DNA from 3 places in the Paraclostridium bifermentans genome. Region 3 is predicted to be linked to each of the others. Evidence: riboswitches for the same ligand, from Rfam matches in the RefSeq annotation. Region 3 holds a riboswitch; each other region holds the start of a gene.

Region 1 (5,393 bases), 330 kb from region 3:
GTAAGTATAGTACCAAGTAATAGTGCTTAAGTCTGTATTAAACAGCTCATACTCTTTACTTAAAAAAGGAAGATATACTTTTTTTGCAGAAAATACTCCTAAGTTACCGGCTATATCTATGTTTTTGAAAATTTTACTTGCAAAAACTATTCCTCTGGCATCTCTCAACTCTATATAAAAATTAAATAAATCAGCTATCGCAAAATTTTTTAGATTTAAGATGTATCCATCTAAGTATAGAGTCTCACTTGATTCCTTTAAGCTATTAACTATTAGATTTATGGCATTGCTTTGAGTATCAAATTTTGTACAATAGTATAGCTCTTTAGATGTAAAGTCATTTCTGGAGTAAATGTTATTATAAATGCTATTATATAAATTAAAACTAGCTAAACTAAAATAGAGATCACTTTTATCAAGCTGATTTTTCTGATTTACAAATTTAGAAATTTTTTTATTTTCTATGGACATTGCATTTTTTAGATTTGATTTCAAGTCTAAATTAATATTATATTCATCTGTTGAATGAGGATTATGTCTCGAAATTGTTTGAAGTTCACTATTTAGAAAACTAATGCTTTTTAAATAATTGTTTATATTATTTTTTGGCAAGTTAGAATTATTTAGGATAACTGTCAAATATTCAAAAAAAATCTTTTGATTGCACAAATAGGTCCACCTCCTAAATCAAAGCGATTATATAATATATGTTAAAAAAGTAATATTAGTTCTGATATGTGATATAATAAATAGCTATAAAAATTTATTTTAGTGAAATAAGGTGATAAGATGGATAATAATTTTAGAAAATTTAAATTGAATAAATATATAACTAAAGCTCTTTTTAATATGGGATACATAGAACCATCAAAAGTTCAGGAAGAAGTGGTTCCAAAGCTTTTAAATAAAGAAAATATTGTAGTTAAATCAAGAACTGGAAGTGGTAAAACAGCTAGTTTTGGAATTCCTATATGTGAGAACATAAATATTGAAAATAATAATATACAAGCATTAATAGTAGTTCCAACAAGAGAGTTAGCTCTTCAAGTAAAAGATGAAATTTCAAATATAGGAAGATTAAAGAAAATCAGATGTAGCGCTATATTTGGGAAACAACCAATAAAAGAGCAAATTTTTGAGCTGAAGCAAAGAGTGCATATAGTTGTAGCAACTCCTGGAAGAATAATTGATCATATAAATAGAGAAACAATCAATTTAAATAATTTAGAATATTTTATTATAGATGAAGCGGATAAAATGTTAAATAAAGGTTTTGTGGATGATATGGAATTTATATTTAACAATATTCCTACATCCGTTACGACTGGATTATTTTCAGCCACAATAGATAAAGAAATAAGTCATATATGTGAAATGTACATTGGAAAATATAATGAGATTATTGTTAATGAAAATTGTATTTACAAAAACAAAATAGAAGAAAAGTTAATGTATTCTAAAGATGAAGATCGATATGAAAATTTAAAGAATATTATATATGATTTAAATCCTGAAACAACAATAATATTTTTGAATACTAAAGATAAGGTATCTCAATTATATAGAAGAATGAAAAAAGATAAATTTTTAGTAGAGCAATTACATGGAGATATGTCTCAAGAGAAAAGGATATTTACCATTAAAGATTTAAAAAACGGAAAATATAATGTATTAGTAAGTACAGATGTAGCTAGTAGAGGTATTCATATAGATGATATATCATTGGTAATAAATTATGATGTTCCTAGGGATAAGGAAAATTATATTCATAGAATAGGGAGAACCGGAAGACACGATCGACATGGAAAAGCAGTGACTATAGTAAGTGAGAAAGATAAAAAATATATAGATGAAATAAAGGAATATATAGGATACGATATAGATGTTTTAGAAGATATAAAAATTGATGAAATAAAAAGTAGCAAATATAAGTTTGAACAAAAATCAGTTGAAATTTTTAAAAACAGAAAAAAAATAAATAATAAGGAAAAAACTCATAGTGAAGTAACAAGAATATATTTAAATGCGGGTAAAAAGAAAAAAATAAGAATTATAGATATAGTAGGGACATTCAGTAATATAAAGGGAATAAATAATGAAGATATAGGAGTAATCGAAGTTCATGATCTGTATTCATATGTTGACTTATTAAATTATAAAGGTGAGAAATTCTTGAAAGATTATAAACAAATAAATATAAAGAAAAAATTAGTAAAGGTAAGAAGAGATAATAAGATATAATTTCAAAAAATGTTAAAATACGCTATAATTATGAAGGTTAATTTAAAAAATAGAAACGAAGAAGTATATTCTGTATGTGGGCACCTGGAATATACGGAGTTAGTGGTGCAACCGGCTATATTTATTGAATATAAATATAGCCTTTTTTATTTTAAATTATGAAAATTGAAGAAAAATAGAGGCGAAGAAGTATATCCTGTATGTGGGCACCTGGGATATGCGGAGTTAGTGGTGCAACCGGCTATATTTATTGAATATAAATATAGCCTTTTTTATTTTAAATTATGAAAATTGAAGAAAAAATAGAGGCGAAGAAGTATATCCTGTATGTGGGCACCTGGGATATGTGGAGCTAGTGGTGCAACCGGCTATATTTATTGAATATAAATATAGCCTTTTTTATTTTAAATTATGAAAATTGAAGAAAAATAGAGGCGAAGAAGTATACCCTGTATGTGGGCACCTGGGGTATGCGGAGTTAGTGGTGCAACCGGCTATATTTATTGAATATAAATATAGCCTTTTTTTATAAAAAATTAAGATGAGGTGATTTTGTGAGAACAAAAAAAAGGTATAGAATGCTTAGTATGATTGTGATATTAAATCTAATACTAAACATTATATCTCCAGGGATGACAGTGTTTGCTGAAAACAATAATGTTAAGTTGACATTAACAAGCAACAAGACAAAATTGGAATCAGGGGAACAAGTTGAGTTTAATTTAAATTACGAGGCATTAAATGGGCCAGGGAGTATAAAAGCAGGAGACACAATAACATTTAAATTGCCGGATGTATTTGAAAATATTCAACCTAAATATCCGCCAGAACATTTTAAAAGCGTAAATGTAGACGGAACAACTGTTACAGCTGTGTTTAGTGAAGGTGCAAATGATGCAATAGGTGGATACATGAGTGTAAAGGCTACAGCTAAAAATGTTGAAACTAACACAACACAAAGAGTTGAAGTTAATTTAGATGGTACAGTTCAATATATTGATGTGGAAATAGTTCCTCCCGATGAAAAACCGCCAGTAGATCCTCCTACTGTAACTGATAGACAAATTTATAAAACTGTTGATAATCCAGATGGATATGATGGTTATGAAAATGGAACATTAATAAACAATATAAATAATCCTGTTATAGGTAAAAAAGTAAAATATAGTATATATGTTAATGAAAAGTATGCAACTATGTATAATGCATATATAAAGGATGCTATTCCTAATGGAATGGAGTTAGTTAAAGATTCTGTAAAAGTTTATGAAACACAATATGGTAAGCCAGAGAAAGATGTAACAGAAGATTTTCGAGGAAAGATAAATACACAAAATAATTCAGTGAATGTAAATTTTGGAACTACCTATAACAAATATAGAGTAAGTTATAGTGTTATAATAAAGCAAAATATGCAACGTTATGATAATGTTGTTGATTTAATTAAACATGATGAAACATTATCATCAAAAGCAATAGTAAAACCTAAAGACGATGGTAAGATGTTAACCAAATACAGTAGAACTAATGAGACAGCAAAAGATGAGAATGGAAATACAATAAATATAGTAAATCTTAATGACAATAAGGTTAAATATACACTTGATATAAACCCTAATAATCAAAGTGTAACAAATGCAATTATTGAAGATAACATTCCAGATGGAATGAAATTAGTAGATGGAAGCATTATGGTAGGTACATATGATATATCTGATAACTTTGAATGGGTAACAGATAAAATGAAAGATAAGATAAAATTTGAAAATAATAAGCTAACTGTTAATATAGGGAATACAGATAAGCATTATTTAATTTATTATGACTTAGAAGTTACACAGAGACAAAAGGCTTACACAAATAAAGCTAAATTAAGTTATGATAATACATCTAAAGATGTTCAAAATGTTGTAAGATATGAAATGAATGCAGGGGCTATAAATGCACGAAAAAAAGTAGATAAGACATTAATTAAAAAAGGTGATAATCAAATAGTAAATTACACAATTGATTTTGATTGTTATGGATATTTTGATAAGGGGTATTTAAATTTAACAGATAAGTTAGATCCAGCAGTTGAAATTTTAGGGGTTGATACTCCAGAACACTTTAATGTAAACATAGATAAAGAAAGCAATACTATAAAAATTACCAATGATAAAAAAGAGATAGAATATGGAGAACCACTTCAAGTAAAAATAAAAACGGATTTTTCTAAAGTAGAGGATGGAAAAACTGTAACTAATGTTGCAAAGATAAACAACTCTACAACTAATAAAGTTGAAACGAAAAAAGGTTATAGATTTACTGCAAAAAAAATTGATAGTACAACAAAATCGCCACTTTCAGGAGCAACTTTTAATTTAATGGATAGTAATAAAAAGGTTATAGCTACATTAAATAGTGATTCAAATGGAATACTATCACACTCAATAGATAATCCAGGAGTATATTATTTAAAAGAGACAAAAGCTCCTAAAGGATATAACTTAGATAGTAAAGAGATAAAAATTATTATAAATGAAAATCAAATAGGGACTACTGTAGATTTAGGAAATATACTAAATACACAATCTGACCATAATGCAACTATTAAAAAAGTTGATTCAGATAATGAAAAAAAAGTATTAGAAGGTGCTGTATTTGAAATTCAAAATTTAAGTGGAAGCAAGATAACAAGTGTAACAACAGGTAAAGATGGAATAGCTAATTTAAAGCTTTCGCCAGGTAAATATAAAGCGGTTGAAAAAAAGGCACCACAAGGATACATTTTAAATACTGATCCTATACAATTTGAAATAAAATTAGATTCTGATTCAGATATCAACTTAGTTGTTAAAAATGATGCAATAAAAGGAAAAATAGAGATAACAAAGACCGACTCAAAAGATAGTAAAAAAGTATTAGCAAACACAGAATTTACAATATTTGATGGCAATAAAAAAGAAATAGCGAAAGCTATGACAAATAAAGAAGGGAAAGTAGAATTCGATAACTTAGGATATGGAAACTACTATTACCAAGAAACAAAAGCACCAGAGGGATACACAATAGATAGCAAAATGTATCCATTCGAGGTTAAAGACAACAATCAAGTAATAAGTAAAACAGTATCAGATGATAAGATAATAGGAAAAATAGAAATAACAAAA
Region 2 (5,393 bases), 1.3 Mb from region 3:
TCTTCTTGGCTATTGTGGTTTTCACTTAATGATCTCCATGTAGTATATAAACTCATTTTAATTTCCTCCTAGTTCATGAATAAATCATGCTTAATTATAAATATCTAACTCTTATATTATATCATAATTGAATAATTCTTTTAATACTTTTATAGCATAGTCCTGTTCTATAAAAAACGGGCTACTTGCAATAGTTATAACCTTAGCTCTATCTATATATTCTTTTATCTTATTTACTCTTAAATCATAGGATATATATTCCATATCTTTAGAAAATATATCTAAATCTATATCTAATACTATTTCACCCTCAACATCTAAGTCAAATCCATAAGTGCTATCTATTATTACAGCTTCTGAAAATATATCGTGATGTAATGCAGGTTTTATAAAGTTCCCTACATTTAAAACATAGTTTGTGTACCTAAATACATCATCTATATCATTTATGTCAACGTTATAATTTTCGGGCTCTCTCATGTCTTTATGTTGGTCTATGTGAACTAGTTTGCATCCTTTATTAAACATCCCTTTTTTTAAACTTTTAATCCAAAAGTAAAAAGAGTGATTATGGTTATCAAAAATATAGATATCTTTATCTTTATAGTTAAACTTAACCATATTCTCTAATCCTATAGCATTCATTTCTTTATCAAAATCAATTTCACTAAATACTATTTTTTCTCCAACCTTTATAGAATCCAAATTTCCTTCTATCAACTTAGGAACAAATATTTTTTTATTTTTTCTTTCATCATAAGAAAATATATTATTTCCAACAGGCTCATCTATATAAAATCCATTGTACTTTTCCATATTTAAACCTCAAATAAATTCCAAGGATATTCATTAGGAGGTTCACAGATAAATTCCATTTTTTCCTTAGTAGTCGGATGGTCTATTTCAATTTTATAAGACCATAATGCTATTTGATCTCCAACTTTATTTATATTTTGACCATATCTTTGGTCTCCAAATAGAGGATGTCTTCTGCTTGAGAATTGAACTCTTATTTGATGAGATCTTCCAGTTTTTAAATCTACTTCAACCATGCTAAATTTATCTTTTTTTCCTAATGTAGTATAGCTTAACTCTGCATTTTTAGCATCTTTATGATCTTTATTAACTACACTGACCATATTAGTCTTTTTATTTTTATAAAGAAAATCTTTTAAAGTATCTGCATCTTTTTTCATACTACCGTTTAATACAGCCCTATATGTCTTTTTAAATGTTTTATTTCTGACTTGTTCCGATAGTCTAGATGCAGCTTTAGATGTCTTTGCAAACACCATTGCTCCACCTACAGGTCTATCTAGTCTGTGTACAAGTCCTATGAACACATTTCCAGGTTTATTGTATTTAGCTTTTACATATTGCTTCAAAAGATTAACCATATCTTTATCATTAGTATCATCACCTTGCGATAATATATTTACAGGCTTTTCTACAACTAATAAATGATTATCTTCATATAATACTTTTACCATTATTTAGACTCCCATCTTCCAAATATACCACAAGGAAGAACTTTACCATCTTTTGATGTAGGTAACCCTATTTCTCCACCATATATATTTCCACCTTTAGCATGCTTAGCAACTGTTGCATCTAATATATGCTCAAGTATAATTGGTGATAATCCTGTTGTGTATGAGTTTATTAAGAAGAATAAAGGCTTATCTGATAAAACTTTTGTACATAATTCAACTAGTCCATATAATTTTTCTTCTATTTGCCATACTTCACCTTTAGGTCCTCTTCCATATGAAGGTGGATCCATTATTATAGCATCGTATTTATTTCCTCTTCTAATTTCTCTTTCTACAAACTTAACAACATCATCTACTATAAATCTTACTTTTCTATCTCCTAATCCAGAAGTTTGTAAATTTTCCTTTGCCCAAGTTACCATACCTTTAGATGCATCTACATGACATACTTCCGCTCCAGCAGCTGCACAAGCAACAGTTGCTCCACCTGTATATGCAAATAAGTTTAAAACTTTTATAGGTCTGCCAGCATTTTTTATCATGTCCATTGACCAATCCCAGTTAGCAGCTTGCTCTGGGAATAATCCTGTATGCTTAAATCCAGTTGGACTTATATTGAATTTAAGGTTTTTATAACTTATTGTCCACTTTTCTGGATATTTCTTTTTATGTTCCCATTGACCTCCACCTCTACTACTTCTGTGATAATGTCCATGTGGGTTTTTCCATAATCCTTTTTCTTCAGCAATCGGCCACATAACTTGAGGATCTGGTCTTCTTAAAACAACATTTCCCCAACGCTCTAATTTTTCTCCGTTACCCATATCTATAAGTTCATAATCTTTCCATTTATCAGCTAATAATAACATTGATTTCCTCCTAAAAAATTAATCTCAATTTATGTATTATATCATATTATTCCTTGATATTTTGAGTATTTTAAAGAGTTTATATACTTATTCTTAAAATTTGGTAATACTATTGTATAATAGTATTGTATTAAAATTTTAAATGTTTACTTAGGAGGGGTTTTTTATGGCAAGTCAAAAAATATTAGATGCATTAAACAATCAGCTTCAAATGGAGTTCTTCTCTGAATATTTCTATATGTCTATGGAGGCATACTTCATGGATAACAATTTAGATGGTTTTGCAAACTTCTTTAATGTACAAGCTAAAGAAGAAAGAGATCATGCTTATAAGTTATTTAATTACATAAGTAGAGCTGGTGGAAAAATAGTTTTACAAGCTATTGAACAACCTAAGAGTGACTTTGAAAGTCCTTTAGAAGTTTTTGAATTAGCTTTAAACCACGAAAAACTTATAACTAATTCAATTCATGAGTTAACTGATTTAGCAATATCTGAAAAAGATCATACAACATCTTCTTTCTTAAGATGGTTTATAGATGAGCAATCTGAAGAAGAAGAAAGCATGGAAAAAATAGTTAGAAAGTTAAGATTACTAAAAAATGATCCTGCTGGTCTTTTAATGATTGACCAAGAGTTAGCTCAAAGAACTTACGTACCAATAGCTCCAAATGCTTAAAATAAAAAAAGCTGTTTAATAAATTTATTAAACAGCTTTTTTATTATTTACATAATGCTTAGAGTTTCTTTTTTAGAATTGTATCTTTTATATATGATTAAATCCCTTCTATTTCTCATATCTAATTTAGAAAGAATATTAGTTACATGTTTTTTTATAGTATGTTCACTTACGTATAATTCCTTTGCAATCTCTTTGTTTGTTAATCCAATAGATACTTTATCTAAAACCTGATTTTCTCTATCAGTTAAGACATTGCTATCTTCAAAATTATTGCCTGTTCTCTCATTTATCATTTCTTCTAATAAATCCACATCATAATATTTTTTACCTTTTATAACTGTATTTAATATATGCATTAATTCATCTTTTTCTGGTATATCTACTATATAACTATTGATTCCATTTTTAAAACATTCTATAAAAATTTCTTTATTTTTATCTTTATTAAAAACCATTATTTTTGAATTGCCGAAAACCTCTTTTATATCACTTATAGAATCTTTACTTTGTTCTATATCAACAAATACAAAATTAATATTTATTAAATTATAATCTTCAGCCTCTTTCAAATCTTTTATACACCTGACTTTATAGTCTTTAAATCTGTTACTAAAAAATAGAGATAACGCCTCTCTAATTATAAAAGATTTAGATATTATTAACACTTCCACATACCACCCCTATATAAAAATTTTTATAAAGATACATAATTGCATAATATACAATTATGCAAAATTGGAAGCCGGTTGCACTACTCACTCCATATATTCCAAGTGCCCAGATACAGAATATACTTCTACGTTTCTTTCATAATGTAATAAAATTGTTACACCTTTAGACTATATAATATCATATACTTTAGTGTAAATTAATAGATTTCGCCCTACATTTTTTCTGAAAATTCTATATATTTTTACATCATAACTATTTTTTCTACAAAATAAAACAAATTGAAACATCCTAAATATTTTAATTAATACAAATCATTATTTAAAATAATTTCTTTTCTACTTTTGTAATTCAATTTACTCATAACGTGACTTAAATGTTTTTTTACCGTGAATTCGGTTATATTTAACTTTTTAGATATCTCTCTATTAGATAATCCTTTGCTAGCCTCTATCATTACCTCTTTTTCTCTATCAGTAATAATGTATTTAGAATCTTTACTTTTCATTTTTCCTATAAGTTTATGTACTACTTGAGAGTCATAAAATTTACTTCCATTTAATATTTTGTTTATTATATACTTAAATTCGTATTCATCTTCAAAATCACATACATAACCATCTATATTATAATCTAAGCATACTTTAAGAACACCTTCACTTTTAAATCGATCTAATACCATTAAATAATTATTATATTCTTTTAGTTTAACTATTCTCTTTAAATTATCAAGCTTTGTATCGTAATTATGATATATAGCTAAATCATAATTTTTATAATTATTTATTTCTATATAACTATCGATATCAAATATATCTACATCTATATTTTTATTTTTATATATTTTCATTATTAAGTTATTTATTGTTTCTTTTATAATAAAAGAATTAGATAAAACTAATATATTCATCTTTGCCTCCTACAACTTGTAATACACTTTTTAGTAATAATTATAGTTAAGTATATTACACTTTTTGCACACTACTTTGTATACTCGCCTTTAACTATTAGTCTATGACTTCCTATATATTTAGGCGTACATGTTACTAAAGTTATTTCTTTTTTATCCTTATCACTTGAGTCTACCACTTCTACTTTATCTGGTGTAACAACTTCTATATTATTAACTTTATACTTAAATTCTTCGTTTCCAGATAAAACATTTATCTCATCTCCTACTTGTAGTTCATCTAAGTTTGAAAAAAACTTATTACTTGTATATGCCCTATGACCTGCTACTGCAAAATTTCCATATTCTCCTGGCATAGATGTATTTTCAAAGTGACCTACTGCATCTTTTAATATCTCGTTGTCTATACCTCTTTTTATAGCTACTTCTAAATCTATTTTAGGTATATTTAAAACTCCTATCACATCTCCTAAATTATATTCATCATTTTTAATATCACTAGTGATTATAGTTTCTTTATAATCTTCTACCATCTTATTATTTATTTTAGACGTTGTGTAATTTAAATATAAAACTCCACATATTACACATGCACCAAAAGCTATAAGTAACTTTCCAAAAGTACGTTTCATATTATCACACCCTCTTCTTAGTCTTTATAATAAAAGAATATAAATACTGCTAAAAAAATAATTTCAATAGCTATTGCCTTTGGATTAGATAGTAAGTTCATTACATATCCTACCTTAGGAATACTAAATTTAACTTCT
Region 3 (5,393 bases):
CTTGAACTTTTTTTATAGCTTTAGCATTTGTTATATTTAAGGCTTTGCTTTGAGCTGCGCCTCCTTCAATATCCAAATCTATTCTTGTTAATCCATAACCATCTACAATTTCTTTATATGTATTGTATAAGACATTTACATCTTGAGTTTGCTCCCAAAATGTAACCCCATTTAATCCACCAAACGCTAAAGTTACATCTCCTCCAATATCTCTTAATTCATTAATAGATTGTTTCATACCTTGATATTGTTTATTATCATTATTATTTTCATTTAAAACTGAGAATCCACCCCATCCCCATTTTACCTTATTATTTTCTATTCCACCTGTTGATTGTATAAAGCCTAAATTGAAAAATTTTACTCCAGTATCTTCAGCTATTTTTTTTAACTTCACAGTACCATTATTTGTAAATTCGGGTTTTGTTATCCATGCAACCATATCAACATAAGGTGCGTTAACTTGAGTTGGCCACTCAATCCCTTGCCCTACTCCAAAATTAACACTCTTATTTGAATAGCTTATATTTGTAGCTTTATTTTCCTGCGCATTCACCTTTATTCCATCATACATTGAAATTCCTGATGCCATAACCATAGATACCATTAATGTGAGTACTATTTTTTTATTTAATTTTTTTAAGTGTTTCATATTTATTCTCCCCTTTAATAATTATTTATTTTATAAATTCCCAAGAAGCATCACTACCTGGAACTGTGTTTGTCCACCATTTAGCCTTATATATGTGATTATTATATTTTACATACTCTCCACCATTACAAATCATACCTTCATGATAGTCTATAGTTCCGTCTTCATTTGGAGTTATTACCTTTTCCCATGCTTGAGATTTGTCTGGTGCTTCTCCTTTTATCCACCATTTAGCTATATATTTTTCTCCTTTAAATATAACTGAGTCTCCTGCTAAGTAAATTTTATTTGGATCATATGTATCTTGTGATGGCTCTTCACCTTTTTTTACTACAGTTATAACTCTCTCTTTTTCTACTTTTGAACCTTTGCTGTCCTCAACTGAATAAACTAACTTATAACTTCCCTCTTTATTCATATCCACAGAACCAGTAACATTTATTTTATTTGTTATATCTCCGTCTTCATTATCCGTAGCTGTTACCCCTGATAATTTATCAAATGAATCTCCTACATGTATAGTCTTATTGTCTACGCCATGTAGCATTGGAGCTTGATTTCCTGGAGGTTTCACTTCTGAATCATCTAAAATTGATTGTCTATACATGTCTATACCATGATCTGACATGCGTTGAACAATATCTATTCCTGATATATTCGCATCTCCCTTTAATTTAAAAGTATATGTTTTTCCAGGTTCTATATTTTTACCTTCCCAAACAGACTGTAAATCTACGATTGTATAGCCATCTTCATAAGTAACATTTCCAGCCATATGATCACCTGATTTTAAAGCTTTATCACTTTTTATATATAATTTAGGAGCTTTTATAGTTTCAGCACCTTTTTCTACTGATGCTAAAACATCCTGCGACTCTTCTAATACTTCATTATTTTTTATAGTTATCTCATATCCATTTTTATCTTCACCCCATTGTTCTTCATATGGGCTTATTGATGTTTTAATATCTAATTTTGAAAAAGTTATTTCATTTTGTGGTAATTTTTCACTTCCGAAAAGTCCTTCTTTGGATGCTTTTGTCAACTCATCTCTCTTACTTGAATCTGTTTTAGCATCTTGAGATGCCATCCATCCTATCATTCCTCCAAGGTTATTTTCATTTACATATTTTGTTTTTTCTGTTATTGATTTTATATTATCGTATGTAAAAAGTTTTCCTGTACTTTCATCATAAAGATACGGTGCTTTTGCTGTATCATCCCAATATTCTTTTAGTCCTGGATACTTTGATTTTAATTTATCTAAACTTCTGTATGACCATACTCCACTCATACGTCCACCATCTCCTGATGCTAATGGAGCTTCATTTACCGCTCCTCTTGATGGTGTCTGATCTGCATCTTTTGTAGTTATTGAAGCCTTGTTAAAAATTCCTGGCAAAGAATTGTTGCTACCCTTTTCAACTTTATCCCAGCCTCTAGTATAATAAGCTGCTCCTATTACAATTTTATCTTTTTCAGCACCTTTATCTACTAGGTAGTCAACAGTTTCATCTATTGATAAGTTATTACCCTTTATAGGGTCATTTTCATTTGGGTAAAGTGCTGTTTGGTGTCCACTATATTCATCCCATGCGCCCCTCATGTCATAAGTCATTATATTTGCAAAATTTACAATGTTAAAAAGATTTTTAACATCTATACCTAAATCGACTTTACTCTTAGGTGCAGGTATTGCTACAGAAAGTTCATACCCTTTATTTAGTTCATTACCTTGCTTATCAAGTTCTGTTCTGAATTCTTGTAGAAGTTTTATGTAATTTTCCTTGTCTGCTTTAGTTGCATTAGGTGTACCTTCATCATTTTTATTATCTACTAAATCAGGTTGTCTAACATCACATGGATATTCCCAGTCAATATCTACAAAATCCATATTTGTATACTCAATAAATTTCAGTACATTTTTTACTAATTTTGCTCTTTTATCTGGATTTGAGGCTACCTCAGAAAAGTCACCTGATTTTGACCATCCTCCAAGAGATACTCCTATTTTTAAATTTGGATTTTTTACTTTTAATTCTTGAAATGCACTCAATACACCAGCATTGGCAGCTCCCCACTGAACACCATCTTGACCTACAGGTGCTCCAACAGCAGCATCTTTATCTGTAAATTTCAAATTACCATTTGAATCAAAATCTAAAAAAGCAAAATTCAAATGAGTTAATTTATCTGCTGGTATATCCTTTGGATAAAAGTTTTCCTGTCCTCCCCAAATTGACCAGTCTCCATAATACATAACATTTCTTTTTTGATTATGGTTAACTGTGCTTTTAGAATGATTTGACGTTTGTTCCTGTGCATTTGCAATTATGCTATCACTTGAATATAATCCTTGTGTTATAATCATAGACATCATTATAGCTACTAGCACTTTACTTCTACGTTCCCTTAATCTTTTTAAATTTTTCATTCTTTCCCTCCAATTGGGCTGCACTAGGTTAATCTTGATATAAAAACTAGACGCTTATAATCTCACACTCTTATGCATCTTATTAACTTTTGTTTTTTCCTTAACAAAAAAAACTACTCCTAAAGAGTAGTTTAATGGTATAGTTAATAAGACATATAATAATGCCGTATAAAAACAAAAAGTATGTATACTCTTTGGCAACTGGCTGGCATAATATGTCTAAACATACCTTAGCCCCTATAGCTTTGCGTCATTAGATTTCCCTAATTTTGCCTATTAAATTTTTTCAAACAGATAATATTCACTATTTAGTGATTATTATCTGTTTAATTCACTGTAATTATAGCAGACATTTTTCTGATACACAACATAATTTTTATTATTTGTTATTCTTATTTTTTCTTCTTTTAAGGATAAATATTGCTAATCCTATAATTAATACTATTCCTAAAATAGATATTATCATTATATTTTGTACATTTGGAATTTTTGCTTTTACATGTATGTTTTCTAGATTTGATAAGTTTAAATTCCAATTATAGTTATATATTCCGTCTTTCTTTGAGTTTGAATTAGCATTTGATTCTACTAGTTCTATCGGTGTATTTAAATTAAAATTCAAATCAAATCCTGATCCAAATAAATTTAGCATTCCCATTTCTTCTTTACTCATATTTTTGCTTATATAGTCTTTTAATTTTATATTTATATCGTATGTGTTAGATAAAAAACTATCTTCTTTTTTTACACTTACTAAATCTCCAAACTTTTCTATTCCCTTACTATTGTTTTGTTTTAAGTCGGCAATATTTCCTAAGTTTTCAGTTATTTTATATCCTGTTTTTCCTGATTCTTCTATTTTCTCAACATTATCATAATTTGATTTTAATTCTTGCTCATTTATGCCATCCATTAAATAGTCACTACTTAGAATTTGTGCTGTAACACTTGCATTTCCTTTTTTATCTATATTAAGGGTTATATCTGAATTTACACATCCAGTTAGCATAAATATAGATACAATCATACATATAGAAATAAATATTTTTTTCATATGACTTCCTCCAAACTTTAATTTATATAACTATATTAACATATTGTGTAAAAAAATATTTATTTCTACATATAAAGTTTCTTATTTTATATAGTTAAATATACTTTATTAAATAAAAATAAAAATATAGCCTACTAAACGTAGACTATATTTTTTTATTATCCTAAGAACATTTTTAAATCATCTTCAACGTTTGTTATTCCACCTATTCCAAAGTTTTCAACTAATACTTTAGCTACATTTGGTGATAAGAACGCTGGTAATGTTGGTCCTAAATGTATATTTTTCACCCCTAGGTATAATAGTGATAATAATACTATTACTGCCTTTTGTTCATACCATGCTATATTAAACGCTATTGGTAATTCATTTATATCTTGTAATTCAAATACTTCTTTAAGTTTTAATGCAATAAGTGCTAGTGAGTATGAGTCATTACATTGTCCTGCATCTAATACTCTAGGTATTCCATTTATATCTCCTAAGTTTAACTTATTATACTTATATTTTGCACATCCTGCAGTTAAAATTACTGTATCTTTTGGTAGTGCCTCTGCAAATTCTGTATAGTAATTTCTTGATTTAGCTCTTCCGTCACATCCTGCCATAACGAAGAATTTCTTTATTGCTCCGCTTTTAACTGCATCTACTACTGCATCTGCTAATGCAAATACTTGGTTATGTGCGAATCCTCCAACTATTTCTCCTCTTTCTATTTCTGTAGGAGGTTGACAGTTTTTAGCTTGTTCTATTATTTCTGAGAAATCTTTATCATCTTCACTATTACCTTTTATATGCTTAACTCCTGCAAATCCCGCAGCTCCTGTAGTGTATATTCTATCTTTATAACTATCTTTTGGTGGTACTATACAGTTTGTAGTCATTAATATTGGTCCGTTAAAACTTTCAAACTCTTCTTTTTGTTTCCACCAAGCATTTCCGTAATTTCCTGCAAAGTGAGAATATTTTTTAAATGCTGGATAGTAGTGTGCTGGAAGCATTTCTGAGTGAGTATATACATCTACTCCAGTTCCTTCTGTTTGTTTTAATAATAATTCTAAATCTTTTAAATCATGTCCTGATATAAGTATTCCTGGGTTATTTCTAACTCCTATATCAACCTTAGTTATTTCTGGGTGTCCATAAGTTCCTGTATTTGCGCTATCAAGTAAAGCCATTCCGTCTACTCCAACTTTACCAGTTTCTAAAGTTAATCCTATTAACTCATCTACACTTAAGCTATCATCTAAAGT

Evidence for each region. A riboswitch is a leader RNA that binds a small molecule or an ion and turns the genes downstream of it on or off. The one in region 3 is predicted to bind cyclic di-GMP.
Region 1: it holds a riboswitch for cyclic di-GMP, as region 3 does, so the genes downstream of both, KXZ80_RS10855 (SpaA isopeptide-forming pilin-related protein) here and KXZ80_RS09385 (glycosyl hydrolase family 18 protein) in region 3, are expected to answer to the same signal.
Region 2: it holds a riboswitch for cyclic di-GMP, as region 3 does, so the genes downstream of both, KXZ80_RS15500 (response regulator transcription factor) here and KXZ80_RS09385 (glycosyl hydrolase family 18 protein) in region 3, are expected to answer to the same signal.

The regions. Positions count from the first base shown of each region.
Region 1 covers NZ_CP079737.1:2,264,058-2,269,450, reverse strand. The annotation lists gene KXZ80_RS10865 (hypothetical protein) at 1-669, opposite strand, end outside; gene KXZ80_RS10860 (DEAD/DEAH box helicase) at 817-2,241, shown strand; cyclic di-GMP riboswitch class II at 2,284-2,367, shown strand; cyclic di-GMP riboswitch class II at 2,410-2,493, shown strand; cyclic di-GMP riboswitch class II at 2,537-2,620, shown strand; cyclic di-GMP riboswitch class II at 2,663-2,746, shown strand; gene KXZ80_RS10855 (SpaA isopeptide-forming pilin-related protein) at 2,796-5,393, shown strand, end outside.
Region 2 covers NZ_CP079737.1:3,195,073-3,200,465, forward strand. The annotation lists gene KXZ80_RS15475 (SEC-C metal-binding domain-containing protein) at 1-56, opposite strand, end outside; gene KXZ80_RS15480 (peptide arginase family protein) at 112-816, opposite strand; gene KXZ80_RS15485 (RluA family pseudouridine synthase) at 819-1,490, opposite strand; gene KXZ80_RS15490 (class I SAM-dependent methyltransferase) at 1,490-2,362, opposite strand; gene KXZ80_RS15495 (ferritin) at 2,529-3,041, shown strand; gene KXZ80_RS15500 (response regulator transcription factor) at 3,089-3,715, opposite strand; cyclic di-GMP riboswitch class II at 3,776-3,859, opposite strand; gene KXZ80_RS15505 (helix-turn-helix transcriptional regulator) at 4,018-4,623, opposite strand; gene KXZ80_RS15510 (class D sortase) at 4,695-5,255, opposite strand; gene KXZ80_RS15515 (signal peptidase I) at 5,273-5,393, opposite strand, start outside.
Region 3 covers NZ_CP079737.1:1,934,369-1,939,761, forward strand. The annotation lists gene KXZ80_RS09380 (immunoglobulin-like domain-containing protein) at 1-652, opposite strand, end outside; gene KXZ80_RS09385 (glycosyl hydrolase family 18 protein) at 678-3,086, opposite strand; cyclic di-GMP riboswitch class I at 3,280-3,370, opposite strand; gene KXZ80_RS09390 (EGFR-like transmembrane domain-containing protein) at 3,466-4,140, opposite strand; gene hcp (hydroxylamine reductase) at 4,299-5,393, opposite strand, start outside.